3 regions of the Shewanella glacialimarina genome follow, and region 2 is predicted to be linked to each of the others. Evidence: predicted binding sites of a transcription regulator. Region 2 holds the regulator's gene; each other region holds the start of a gene.

Region 1 (4,277 bases), 570 kb from region 2:
AAGGCTGCCCCAAAATGAGTGTTGGGGCAAATCGATTTAACAATCCAATGAACTGAGTAATCCACTTTGGTTAAAATCACTTAGTTGCTGTTCAAATTGTTTAAAGCAACCAATATTGTTCTCAATCCATTGGGGATTATAGTAAGTATCTAAGTATCTTTCCCCCGCATCACAAATTAACGTCACAATCGAGCCTGTTTGCCCTTGTTGTTGCATTCGCGTCGCTAATTTTAATGCACCATATAAGTTGGTGCCTGTTGATGCGCCCGTTTTTCGGCCTATCAAGGTTTCTAACCATTGCATGGTGGCAATAGATGCCGCATCGGGAATTTTATGCATTTCGTCAACGACACCAGCAATAAAGGAGGGTTCGACTCTAGGTCGTCCAATACCTTCAATTTTACTGCTTTTTTGGCCTGTCAGCGTTTTATCACCACTGTGGAAGTAATCATAAAAAACCGAGTTTTCAGGGTCAACCACACACAGTTGAGTCGACAACTGTTGGTAGCGAATATAACGCCCAATGGTAGCTGAGGTGCCACCTGTGCCGGGGCTCATTACAATCCAGTGGGGAATAGGGTGTGGCTCACGTTGCATTTGAATGAATATTGAGTCAGCAATATTGTTATTGCCCCGCCAATCTGTGGCGCGCTCTGCAAAAGTGAACTGATCCATGTAATGGCCATTTAACTCTTTAGAAAGGCGTTCAGACTCAGCATACATCTGATTACTATTATCAACGAAGTGACATTGCCCGCCGTAGAACTCGATTTGTTGAATTTTCTTTTTAGCCGTAGTCGAAGGCATTACCGCGATAAAAGGCAAACCAATTAAACGTGCAAAATACGCTTCAGACACCGCAGTGCTACCAGACGATGATTCAATAATGGTGGTAGTTTGTGTAATCCAACCATTGCATAAAGAATATAAAAATAACGAACGGGCTAAACGATGCTTTAGGCTGCCCGTAGGATGAGTACTTTCATCTTTAAGATAAATATCAACACCGTTAAGTTGTGGTAAATCGAGTTTTATAAGGTGAGTATCAGCAGAACGTTGATAGTCTGCATCAATCTTAGCAATGGCCTGGTTTACCCAATTCGATGGCATAGTATTTTCTCATCGTGATTATTAATGACTTAATCTTAAAGAAAAAAAGGTGTTAAACCTAGCAAAAATAAACTGGTTGAGATAATAGAGAGAATTAATACGAATTCGATTAATTAATGAAAGATATATTACAGATTTTGAGGGATATAGTATGAAGATTAAGATGTAAAATGGTGGAGGGAGAAGGATTCGAACCTTCGAAGGCTGAGCCGTCAGATTTACAGTCTGATCCCTTTGGCCACTCGGGAACCCCTCCACTGAATAGAGATAAATGAGCAAGAAAGATGGTGGAGGGAGAAGGATTCGAACCTTCGAAGGCTGAGCCGTCAGATTTACAGTCTGATCCCTTTGGCCACTCGGGAACCCCTCCACATATTTCTTTTTCGTCTATCTAAATTACATCGCAAATGGTGGAGGGAGAAGGATTCGAACCTTCGAAGGCTGAGCCGTCAGATTTACAGTCTGATCCCTTTGGCCACTCGGGAACCCCTCCTCAATTGCGGCCGCCATAGTAGTCATAAACCCAAAATATGTAAAGGCTAAAAATGAATATTTTTCTAAAGTTTAGGTGTGTTTGGTCGATAAAATAGCATCGAGTCATAATAGTGTTGTTTTTATATGCAAATTGAATCACTACTGGTCAATGAATTACAATTAGGCAGTCGTTTAAATGCGGCTGTCGAAAACCAGCGTCGTGGTGAATTTGGTTTACTGTTAGCCATGTTGTCAGCAGACAGTAATGATATGGCTCAATTTCAATTTGATAAACACCTGACGATTGACCAGAAACTGTATAAACAGTTTCAACTGCAACAACCACAAAAATTAGTTGATGATTTATCTGCTACTGCTGAGCATACAAATAATGGTGCTGTTTTTCACTCCCAAGGGTTATGTCAATTTCATTTACAACAAAGCTTATGTCCTGAAGCCATTGTAATACGAGGTAAACATGATGATGCAATGACTCAAGCATTAAGTAATAGCAGCCATTTAGTGCGATCAAAATATGAAGGGTTAGAAACCCATTATGAGCCTACTGAAGACATGCATTTTGTTGAGCAGTTAGAGCGTCAACGACAGATTAGTCAAACGATGATCCAACTCACCGCATAAAGTCCTCCGCTTGAGACTATATCATTTGCATAAAAACATGGTGCCAACTAGATATGTGAGCCAAGTAAGGGAAATTGTTATTCAGTTATTTTATGATAATCACATATAAACCGATCTTCATTCTTCAGCTTTGGGTGGTTCACGATGGTTAACACAATTAGAGAACAACAGCAGAACGTAAACGACTCATGCAGTGATTGTGGGAGTTTTGTCGATATCGGCGCCGTAATTGATGAGCACGATACCGAGTTAGTATTAGTTTTTAAGGGGGATGCAGCTGAAATTGAAGCAAATAAGCTTGCCAGTACAGCACAGAATCGTTTCGACAAGGTCGATGTTAAGATTGTTCATCTAGGCGATGATGTTAAGCTTATATTGTATTTTTCAGTGACGGTGGAAAAAATGCTATTTCAATTAGAAAATGGCGTGTAAATAGGGTTGCTGTTTGTTAATTGCGGGTGTATCGTCAGCGATTAAATTTTATAACAGCCTTTGATTATCAAGAGTTAACAAACAGCTTATTATTAAGCTCCCAATGGTATGTATTGAGTTTCTGCACATCGCTCACAGAGCGAACTAATTATAATTCAGCGGAATGAGAATACATGATGTCTTTTCGGGAAACTAATGACACAAGAACAAAATCAGCACCTTTTAGAGTTAATTGTAAACTCTAGTGCGAAACAGCAGGGAAATTTTACAAAAACCTCTGAGTTAGTTAGTCGGCTATTGCAGCAACATTTTGTTGATTCTACTGTATCCGTTTGGCTATTTGACGAAAAGTTGGATAGTGCAGAACCATCATATGATGGGCAACAAAACCCTTCTTTATCCTGCTCAAAAAGACTGATTTCTCATTATTCAGGCTGCGATAACAATAGGCCAATATCCACCTTAGGCACTGTGCAGTCGGGCATAAACATTTGTTATTTTGATGAATTAAAAAACCACCGTTTTATAGCCACTAATAATATCTCGCATGATAACCAACTAATCCATTCTTTTGATTATTATGGTGTTAACCAGATTGTAAGCGCTCTTAATGTTGCTATACGGATTAATGGTCATATTGAGGGGGTGTTAGCGATTGACTTTAAATCATCATTTGAATGGCAACTTGAACAAATTCAAATTGTGATTCAGTGTGCGGATCAGCTTGCATTAACTTTGGCAACTCGATACTCCTACGATAAATCAGAACAAATCCATTTGTTGCGCAATGCTGCAGAACATTCAGAACATGTGGTTATGATTGTCAATACAGATACTTTAGTTGTCGATTATGTCAATTTTGCCCATCAAAGAATGACAGGCTTATTACGCAGTGATATTGAACATCAAAGTGTGATGAATTTAGATATTTTTCGAAATAAACCCGATGTACTTCAACATATATTGGCAAAGCTTGCGAATAATGAAAGTGTAATAGGAGACATTAAACTTAAGCGAGTTGATGGCAAACAATATTGGCTACACTACCACATTACCGGTTTTATGACAGAGCAAGGTCATCACTATGCCTTGGTTTCAAGTTATGACATCTCATCTGAATTTGAACACCAAGCAGATTTGGAATATTTAGCATGGCACTGTAGTTTAACTGGCCTACATAATCGATCTTTCTTTACTCCACTGCTGGATAAAGCCCAAGATGGCATATTATTATTGGTTGACCTATTAGGCTTTAAACGATTTAACGATACCCACGGCCATGAACAGGGTGACTCGTTATTAATTGAGGTTGCTAGACGTTTAAAACACTTTGCCGCGAACTGCAAAGCAATAGATGTGGCTCGAATTGGCAGTGATGAGTTTTGTATTTTGTTGCCCCACATGATGTCAGAAAAAGAGTTAGATGAGTTGGTCAGTAAACTCACCACCAATTTATCTGCTTCTATGATTATTAATAGAGAAAAAGTTGAACCTAAACCGGCTATTGCTATCGTTGACATTGGTTCAGTAATTGATTTATTTGCACCTTTATCCTGTGCAGATATTGCGTTGCAATACGCAAAAAAACAGTCCAACGGTTATTATCAATTTTTTAACCA
Region 2 (4,277 bases):
CCATATTCATAATTTGATCAAGTCTAGCGGTATCAACACGAACAGTTGTTTCCCCTTGAGGAACAGATGCTGCCGCTTTTGTTGGCGCTTTATCTTTAACAACCACCTCAACCTTTGCTACAGGAGCTGGTGCTTTAGGTTGAGGGGCTGGAACTGGAGCAGCCTTTACTGGTTCAACGGTTTTAGGTGCCGCTGTTTTAGGTGTTGCTGTAGAACTTGACGCAGAAGTATCTACTTTAGCAGGGGAAGAACCTTTACCGTGAAGCTCATCAAGTAACTTCTCAAACTCGTCGTCGGTAATATCATCTGAGTCGACCATTTGAGCTGGAGGTTGTACAGATTTAGCTGGCGCAGGTTTACTATCAGCTACACTTAATTTGTTTGAACCATGAAGTTCATCTAACAATGCTTCAAATTCGTCATCAGAAATTTCATCTGAGCCAACAGGAGCTGGAGCTGTTTGCTGAGGGGTTTTAGCCGTTGATGAAGTGGTTGCTACAGGACTATTACCTTGACCATGAAGCGCATCTAATAATGCTTCAAATTCGGACTCATTTATCTCGTCAATATTAGTATCAGCGCTAATATTGTCTTCAATGAATTCAGGTTGATTGAAAGGCTCGATTTCCTCTACTGACTCTTCAATCAGCTCTTCAATCTGTCCGCCCATTTCTGATGGCAAAGGCGCACCCGAACTGAGTAGCTTCAATTTATTAAGTAGTTCGACTTCAACAGGATCTTGTTCTTCGCCTTGCTGAGTTTGCGCAAACATAATGTTAATAGCATCAACTGCTTGCAAAATGATATCCATCAATTCTGCATTAACACTACGCTTGCCGGTTCTCAATAGGTCGAAGGTATTTTCCGCTTCATGGCAGACGTCTACCATAGGTTTTAAACTTAAAAAACCTGCTCCACCCTTTACAGTATGGAAACCGCGGAAAATAGCATTTAACAAATTACTGTCATCAGGATTATTTTCAAGCGCAACTAACTGCTCTTGAAGAAGCTCTAGAATCTCACCAGCCTCTACCAAAAAGTCCTGGAGTATCTCTTCATCAACATCAAATGACATTCAACTGACTCCTAATTAGAAACCCAGACTGGATAGCAAATCATCAACTTCATCTTGACCTGCGACCACGTCATCACGCAATTCTGCGTGCATAATTGGGCCCTCTGCCTCTATTTTATTCTCTTTTTTAACAGTTTCCGGTTGCGGCGTATAATCACCAAATACTGTCAACATAGAGACTAGATTATTTTCGACTTCGCGAACTAAGTCGATAACTCGACGGATCATTTGCCCTGTTAAGTCTTGAAAATCCTGCGCCATCAGTATTTCATTTAGTAATTGTCGTAAACGGGTTGTATCGTGTTCACTATGTGACATAAGCTGTTGAACATCATGACAAAGTTTTTTGAACTCACTCAACTCTATATCTCGACGCATTAACTTATCCCACATAGGGGTAACAGATTTTATATTGGTAATTATTGTATCGGCCAAAGGTAAACATTCTTCAACTGCATCCATGGTTTTATTTGCAGCTTGTTCTGTCATATCAATAACGTAATTTAATCTTTCTTTAGCATCCGGTATTTCAACCTTGGCTAATTCTGATAAACGGTTATCTACCTGAAAGTCTTGAAGCGCGCTATGAAGTTGACGAGTTAATTTCCCGACCTCTTCAAATAATTCACGCTGTATTGGTGTAGCGAGTTCTCTAACAACGTCGTCAGCTTGATCTTGCTCCCCCGCACTAAGCAGTTCGACAAGTTGCTGGGCCTGCTCGAGAGTAATTAACCCCGATATTATTGGCTGCATAACTTATCCTTGCTTAAGCGAGACGTTCAAAAATTTTATCTAATTTCTCTTTAAGGGTCGCTGCTGTAAAAGGTTTAACAACATATCCATTCACACCTGCTTGGGCTGCTGCAATAATTTGCTCACGCTTAGCTTCTGCCGTAACCATCAAAACAGGTAAATGTTTTAATGAATCATCGGCACGAATAGCCTTCAGCAAATCAATACCTTGCATACCAGGCATATTCCAATCTGTTACAACAAAGTCAAAATCACCTTTTTGCAACATAGGTAAGGCTGTTGATCCATCATCTGCTTCTTGGGTATTATTGAATCCCAAGTCTCGCAACAAGTTCTTTATGATACGTCGCATTGTTGAAAAGTCGTCAACAATAAGAATCTTCATATTCTTGTCCAAGGTTTCCTCCGGTGAGCTGACACTCTAGTGCTCTAATTAATAATTATTGTTGTGTCCAATGCTTGAGTTTGCCTTTTAATCTAAGCATAGCCTGACTTAATATCTGACTAACCCTAGATTCGCTTACTTCAAGAATTGCACCGATTTCTTTTAAGTTTAACGCTTCGTCATAGTACAGTGAAAGTACTAATGCATCTCTTTCTGGTAAGGTTTTAATTGCTTCCACCAGCGCTGATTTAAATTGCGTTTCAGCTAATGCTTCAAAATTATCATCTGGTATTCCATCATCTGTGACTAACACATCTTGCGAAATACCTAAATCTTCTATGCCTATGATTTTCCCAACAGAAACATCATTTAAAATATGATGGTACTCATTGAGCGACATATCAAGTTTTTCTGCAATTTCTGTGTCACGAGCGTCACGTCCCAACCCTTGTTCTAGCTCGTCAATAACCTGTGCAACCCGGCGATTATTTCGATGTACTGAACGAGGAACCCAATCACCACGGCGGATTTCATCAATCATAGCACCGCGTATCCGAATCCCTGCAAAGGTTTCAAACTTAGCCCCTTTGGTATCATCAAATTTTGATGACGCTTCAAGTAACCCTATCATGCCAGACTGTAACAAGTCGTCGAGTTGAACAGAAGCAGGTAATCGCGCCAACATATGATGTGCAATTCTTTTTACCAGCGGTGCATACTGTTCAACAACGGATGTTTTATTATCGAACTGAGTATACGCGGCGGCTTTATTCACTCACTCTATCCTCTTGTGTTTCTTTGCGTTGGACTAAACGTTCAACAAAAAACTCTAAGTGACCACCCGGCTGTTGTGGAACCGGCCAGCTCATAATTTTATTTGCCAGACCGTGGTAAGCTATGGCTGATGGCGACTTTGGATACGCTTCAACGACTAACTTTTGCTTACGCACAGACTTACGTAAATTTTCATCAAATGGCACAGTTGCAACTAACTCTAAAGCAACATCTAAAAACCGATCCGTTACTTTACTTAGTTTAGCAAACAATTCCATTCCTTCACGTAAACTGCGCACCATATTAGCCACAATTTTGAAATGAAATACACCATGTTCACGGCTTAATATTTTTATCAGTGCATAGGCATCTGTGATAGATGTCGGTTCATCGCATACCACAATCAATACATCTTGTGATGCCCTTGAGAAACTCAGTACCATATCTGAAATACCTGCCGCGGTATCGACAATTAATATATCAAATTGGGTGCGCATCTCACTGAAAGCACGAATTAATCCTGCATGTTGAGCCTGGGTTAATTCAACCATGGCTCTGCTTCCAGACGTTGCAGGAACAATACCAATACCTTTAGGGCCTCGAACAATGATATCGTCTAATTCGGCGTCGCCAGATAAAACATGAGATAAATTTTTCTCAGCACGAATTCCTAACATCACATCAACGTTAGCTAAACCAAGATCCGCATCTAATACTAAAACACGTTTACCCTTTTCGGCGAGTGCGACTGCAGTGTTTATAGAAACACTGGTTTTTCCTACCCCACCTTTTCCACCGGATACGGCAATTACTTTAACTTTTTCGTTATTTGGTTGATTCATCATACGTAAACCACTTGCTTGATCACGGGTCATATTCTTACTCGAATGCATAAGTCATTTCATTCGACCATGCGCTTGTGTCTTGTGAAATTGCTTGTTCTGTTTCATTTAACGCGGCTAAAGCTTGCTTAGCCAGAGCTAAAGTATCTGCTACTTTTATGTCTTCAGGAACACGTTGGCCATCAGTCACATAGCTTAATGGTAACTCATTTTGTATCAGAACGCTCAATGCACCTGCAATTGATACAGATTCATCTAATTTGGTTAAAATTACACCCGCTAATGGAATGCGTTTAAAATGATTAACCGCGTCTTGTAATACCCTGCGTTGCCCTGTTGCCGACATAACTAAATAGCTGCGAATTGGGATCCTACTGTTTGCTGTCAAATTATCAAGTTGTTGATAAAGACGCATATCACGTTGCCCCATACCCGCTGTATCTATCAG
Region 3 (4,277 bases), 880 kb from region 2:
GTGGTATTACTGGGTCATTTTAGTGCTGATAAATTACCGATGAAAATGATCCACAGAACTTGTGCAGCTTTATTTGTGGTGCTCGGCGTAGTCACTCTATTGTATGGCGTGTGATCGCTACAAAAGCCGATTCTATTAAGTGTGCGCTAATCGGCGTTATCTATTGCTTAAAAGTGCTTAAATTATAGTCAGTTGATAATCGGGTTGGGGTTAGCTTAACTTAGCTTTACTTCAACCTAGATTAACCATTGAAAATAAATGTAGAGGTTGAGCTATGCAAAGACATGGGATCACAATAGGAATTGAGCGTCATCAACAACACTTTTTTATCATTATGAAGGTGGTGGGTAAGCTCACCCATGAAGACTATCAAATTATTACTCCGATACTGGATGATGCATTAGCGCAAGTTGCTAAGCCTAAGATGAACATGTTTGTGGATATAAGCGAACTTGAGGGCTGGGAGTTACAGGCCGCTTGGGATGACTTAAAGCTTGGAGTTAAACACCGTACCAGTTTTAATAAAGTGGCTATTTTTGGTGACCAAAATTGGCAAGATTTAGCTGTAAAAGTGGGGGGATGGTTTATTAACGGCGAGATGATGTCTTTCAACGACAAACCTCAAGCTTTTGAGTGGTTGCAAGATTAACCACCCTTATTTGATTACTTTAGACTGCCATGTTATCTATTTACTCGACTATTAACTTACAACTTATTGGCAGCTGATTAACTTGTTCAATCGTCGCCTGTTGTTGATGAGTCCATAGGCTAGTATTCTGCGCCTGGTATTTAGCGCCAGAAGCCGTACGGGTTAATAGTCCTAATTGGGATAAATTTGCTGGAGGCACGCTAGATGTTTTTTTCGCCTGACTGTAGCTGAATACTGCGGCTGGGATGACGGTATTATTATAAAAATAGGCTGTTAATTTGTTCTGTGGATCATGGCCACATTGATAATAAGTTGCACTTGGCACCTCTACAGCGCCTGCTAGAATTTGTAGCTCAGTTATACGAGATTGGTAATTAAGCTTAGTACATTCTTTAGGGTTATTGGCTTTCCAGCAATCATTACGGCCTTTAATCCAGCCTCTTTGCTCAGCTTTAATCTGGTTAACTTGCTGCCCATCGACTTGTGAAACTAATTGGCTGAAAAGGGGCTGTAACTGAATATCCAGTAGAGCCAACTCTTCAGATTGGCAAATAAGCTTCTCAATAGACCCGCGTGCTTTATTGCACTCAAAGCTAGGCGCTTGAGCCACAGACGTAGCGGCGTAGCTCTGCGCAATTGGAGTTAAACCAATCACAGTTAAACCAACCGCAGTTAACCCAACAGCAGCCAAAGCCGATAAATTTTTCATCAATGTATTTCTCTATCCATTATTCATGACAGACCATAATGACGTAATCACTAAGGTGTCGCAATTTAAGATAGCTAATTACACAGTAAAAATTTAGGCAGTCGTATTAATATTGTGACCTGCATTGCCAACAGGTGCTGGAGGCGCTGCTGCTTCAATAAGTTGCAGTGCCATTTGACCTTCCACTTTTTGTTGATCCTTCGCCATAACAGCGGCTTTCAAGCTATGGCCTGAATCAATATTTGCTGGCATGTTGCTTGGAGCGTTTACCGAAATTGTCATATAAACCTCACTTTTATTAAATAATGGTTTTTGTATTCTGTCTATTTGTATATCGGCAGGCGTATTGAATACTGTAGCAAAGATATCGGATTAATATGCCTCCCTAGCAAAATATAATAAATTCTTGGCAAAGTATTCTCTGTTGTTGGCAAATATTATAGATTGTGCACAACTAGAATATGTTATACTTGAGCAAATTTTAAAGGGAATATTTATGCCACCAGCCAACCCATTAGCACTTGAAAATCAGGTGTGTTTTTCATTATATAGTGTCACTAATGCGATGATCCGTGCTTATCGCCCTTTGCTTGAGGAGTTATCACTGACATATCCGCAGTATTTAGTCATGTTAGTGTTGTGGAAAGAGGCGGGCATAAGCGTTAAAACCTTGGGCGAGCGATTGCATTTAGACTCAGGCACGTTAACCCCCTTACTTAAGCGCTTAGAAGTAAAAAAGTTAGTAATACGAGGCCGTAGTGAGGAAGATGAGCGAGTACGAGTATTACACCTTACCGAACAAGGTCAAATGCTTCGCCAACAAGCTGAATCAGTCCCTGAAATGATGCGTTGTAAAGTGGGTGGCGATCTGGCACAACTTCAGCAGCTTAAAAGTTTATGTGATAACGCGTTAAAAGTACTTAATTCTGATAAGGCATCAAGTTGTGAAGTGTGAGTTTTTTGAAAAAGATCATTGTTTATCCTGTCGTGATATTCAAATCCCTATGTCAGAACAGTTACAGCATAAAATGACCAAACTACAGCAGTTTTTTGGCCAATTGCCTGTTGAGCAATGGCTTGTACCTATTGCAAGCCAAGAAAATCGTTTTCGCAATAAAGCCAAAATGGTGGTGTTAGGTGCAGCACATCAACCTATTTTAGGTATTGTCGATCCCCAGGGGCAGCCCATTAGTTTATGCGATTGCCAACTCTATCCTGAAGATATGCGGCAGCTATTGCATAGATTGCAATTGTTTGTGCAACAAGCGGGAATTCCGCCGTATCGAGTCGATAAAAGTAAAGGTGAGCTTAAATTTATTCTGCTAACCAGAAGTTATATCTCTGGTGAATTTATGCTGCGCTTTGTGCTGAACAGTGAACAGGCAATTTCACGAATTAAGCGAGAACTACCTCATTTACAGGCTGAGTTTCCTAAACTCAGTTTAGTGTCGGTTAATATTCAACCTGTTCATATGGCGATTTTAGAGGGCGATCAAGAAATATTTTTAACCGATCAAACCCGTCTTGCTGATCGCTTTAATGATGTGCCTTTATATATTCGTCCTAAAAGTTTTTTTCAAACCAATCCGCAGGTAGCTGAGCAACTTTATCAAACGGCTCGGGAGTGGGTAGCTGCATTTAATCCACAACATATTTGGGATTTATTTTGTGGGGTGGGTGGATTCGGACTACATTGTGCTAGTGGAACAATTCGGTTAACTGGGATTGAAATTGAGGCTGAAGCGATAGAGTGCGCCAAGATGTCGGCCGCAGAAATGGGTATAGAAAACATCAGCTTTAGGGCGCTGGATTCTACCGATTTTGCTAATGGGATCGCAGCAAATGATAAGCCTGATTTAATTATTGTTAATCCGCCAAGGCGCGGAATAGGCGAGTCGCTTTGTCAGTCATTAAGCGCATTTTCGCCGAAAGCGATAGTCTATTCGAGTTGTAACCCAACCAGTTTAGTGAAAGATTTGGCGATGATATCAGGATATAAAATTACCAAGGTGCAGTTGTTTGATATGTTTCCACATACCGACCACTATGAAGTGCTAGTGATGTTAGAAAAGGACTCTCTTTGTCATTAAGTATTCATAATAGTGTCATAAACTAAATCGATATAAGAATATTAGGATCTCAGCATGTGGCAAATTTTTAGTCGTTTTTTAGCATTAGGATTAATTAGTTTCGGTGGCCCAGCTGCACATATTGGTTATTTTAGAAAAACCTTTGTACAAGATTTAAATTGGCTGGATGATAAGCAATACGCCAGTTTTGTCGCCTTAAGCCAGTTTATGCCAGGGCCAGGCTCAAGCCAAGTCGGCTTTGCGATTGGTTATCATAAAGGTGGATTTCCCGGGGCATTTGCAGCATTTTTAGGTTTTACACTGCCTTCATTTTTACTGTTATTTCTATTTGCTATATCCACTGCTAGTTGGTTGCAATTGGACATGGTTGCAGGTGCTATTCACGGTTTAAAATTACTTGCTGTTGTTGTAGTCGCTGATGCTACTCTGGGTATGTTTAAGCAATTTTGCCAACGTAAAACGGCGCAATGTTTAATGGTATCCACTGTCGCGTGTATTTTATTATTTCCGGCATTATTAACACAAATAGTGGTATTAACTGTTGCGGCTATTATTGGTGCCTTAGTTCTGACTCGCGGTGAAAATACCTCCCCTGATATACCTGAAATAAAGTTGAATTTACTGTGGTTAGCTATTTTTGTTTTAGGGTTAATTGCTTCTTACTTTTTAGCGTCTCAGCCCGATAGTCTTGGGCAAATTTTTGGACAGTTTTATCAAGTTGGCAGTTTAGTGTTTGGTGGTGGCCATGTTGTACTGCCGCTACTTGAGGCTAATGTTGGCGATCTTGTTACCCAAGATAGGTTTTTAACTGGCTATGCGCTAGCACAGG

Evidence for each region. Region 2 encodes FliA, which starts transcription of late flagellar genes. Its sites were predicted from a motif close to CTAAAGNTNNNNNNNNNNNNGCCGATA; they were not measured.
Region 1: FJ709_RS10425 (VC2046/SO_2500 family protein) is a predicted target of FliA. The motif match lies at 1,668-1,694, and genes of this name have one in related genera.
Region 3: FJ709_RS16815 (cytoplasmic protein) is a predicted target of FliA. The motif match lies at 1,691-1,717, and genes of this name have one in related genera.

Annotation. Positions count from the first base shown of each region.
Region 1 is NZ_CP041216.1:2,399,931-2,404,207, reverse strand. It holds gene FJ709_RS10445 (PLP-dependent cysteine synthase family protein) at 37-1,110, opposite strand; tRNA gene FJ709_RS10440 (tRNA-Tyr) at 1,282-1,366, opposite strand; tRNA gene FJ709_RS10435 (tRNA-Tyr) at 1,396-1,480, opposite strand; tRNA gene FJ709_RS10430 (tRNA-Tyr) at 1,519-1,603, opposite strand; gene FJ709_RS10425 (VC2046/SO_2500 family protein) at 1,729-2,226, shown strand; gene FJ709_RS10420 (DUF406 family protein) at 2,371-2,658, shown strand; gene FJ709_RS10415 (bifunctional diguanylate cyclase/phosphodiesterase) at 2,854-4,277, shown strand, end outside.
Region 2 is NZ_CP041216.1:2,972,333-2,976,609, forward strand. It holds gene FJ709_RS12915 (chemotaxis protein CheA) at 1-1,075, opposite strand, end outside; gene FJ709_RS12920 (protein phosphatase CheZ) at 1,091-1,828, opposite strand; gene cheY (chemotaxis response regulator CheY) at 1,842-2,225, opposite strand; gene FJ709_RS12930 (RNA polymerase sigma factor FliA) at 2,269-2,988, opposite strand; gene FJ709_RS12935 (MinD/ParA family protein) at 2,981-3,862, opposite strand; gene flhF (flagellar biosynthesis protein FlhF) at 3,867-4,277, opposite strand, start outside.
Region 3 is NZ_CP041216.1:3,849,212-3,853,488, reverse strand. It holds gene FJ709_RS16830 (TMEM165/GDT1 family protein) at 1-114, shown strand, start outside; gene FJ709_RS16825 (SpoIIAA family protein) at 275-649, shown strand; gene FJ709_RS16820 (MliC family protein) at 690-1,358, opposite strand; gene FJ709_RS16815 (cytoplasmic protein) at 1,452-1,640, opposite strand; gene FJ709_RS16810 (MarR family winged helix-turn-helix transcriptional regulator) at 1,855-2,313, shown strand; gene rlmC (23S rRNA (uracil(747)-C(5))-methyltransferase RlmC) at 2,303-3,448, shown strand; gene chrA (chromate efflux transporter) at 3,503-4,277, shown strand, end outside.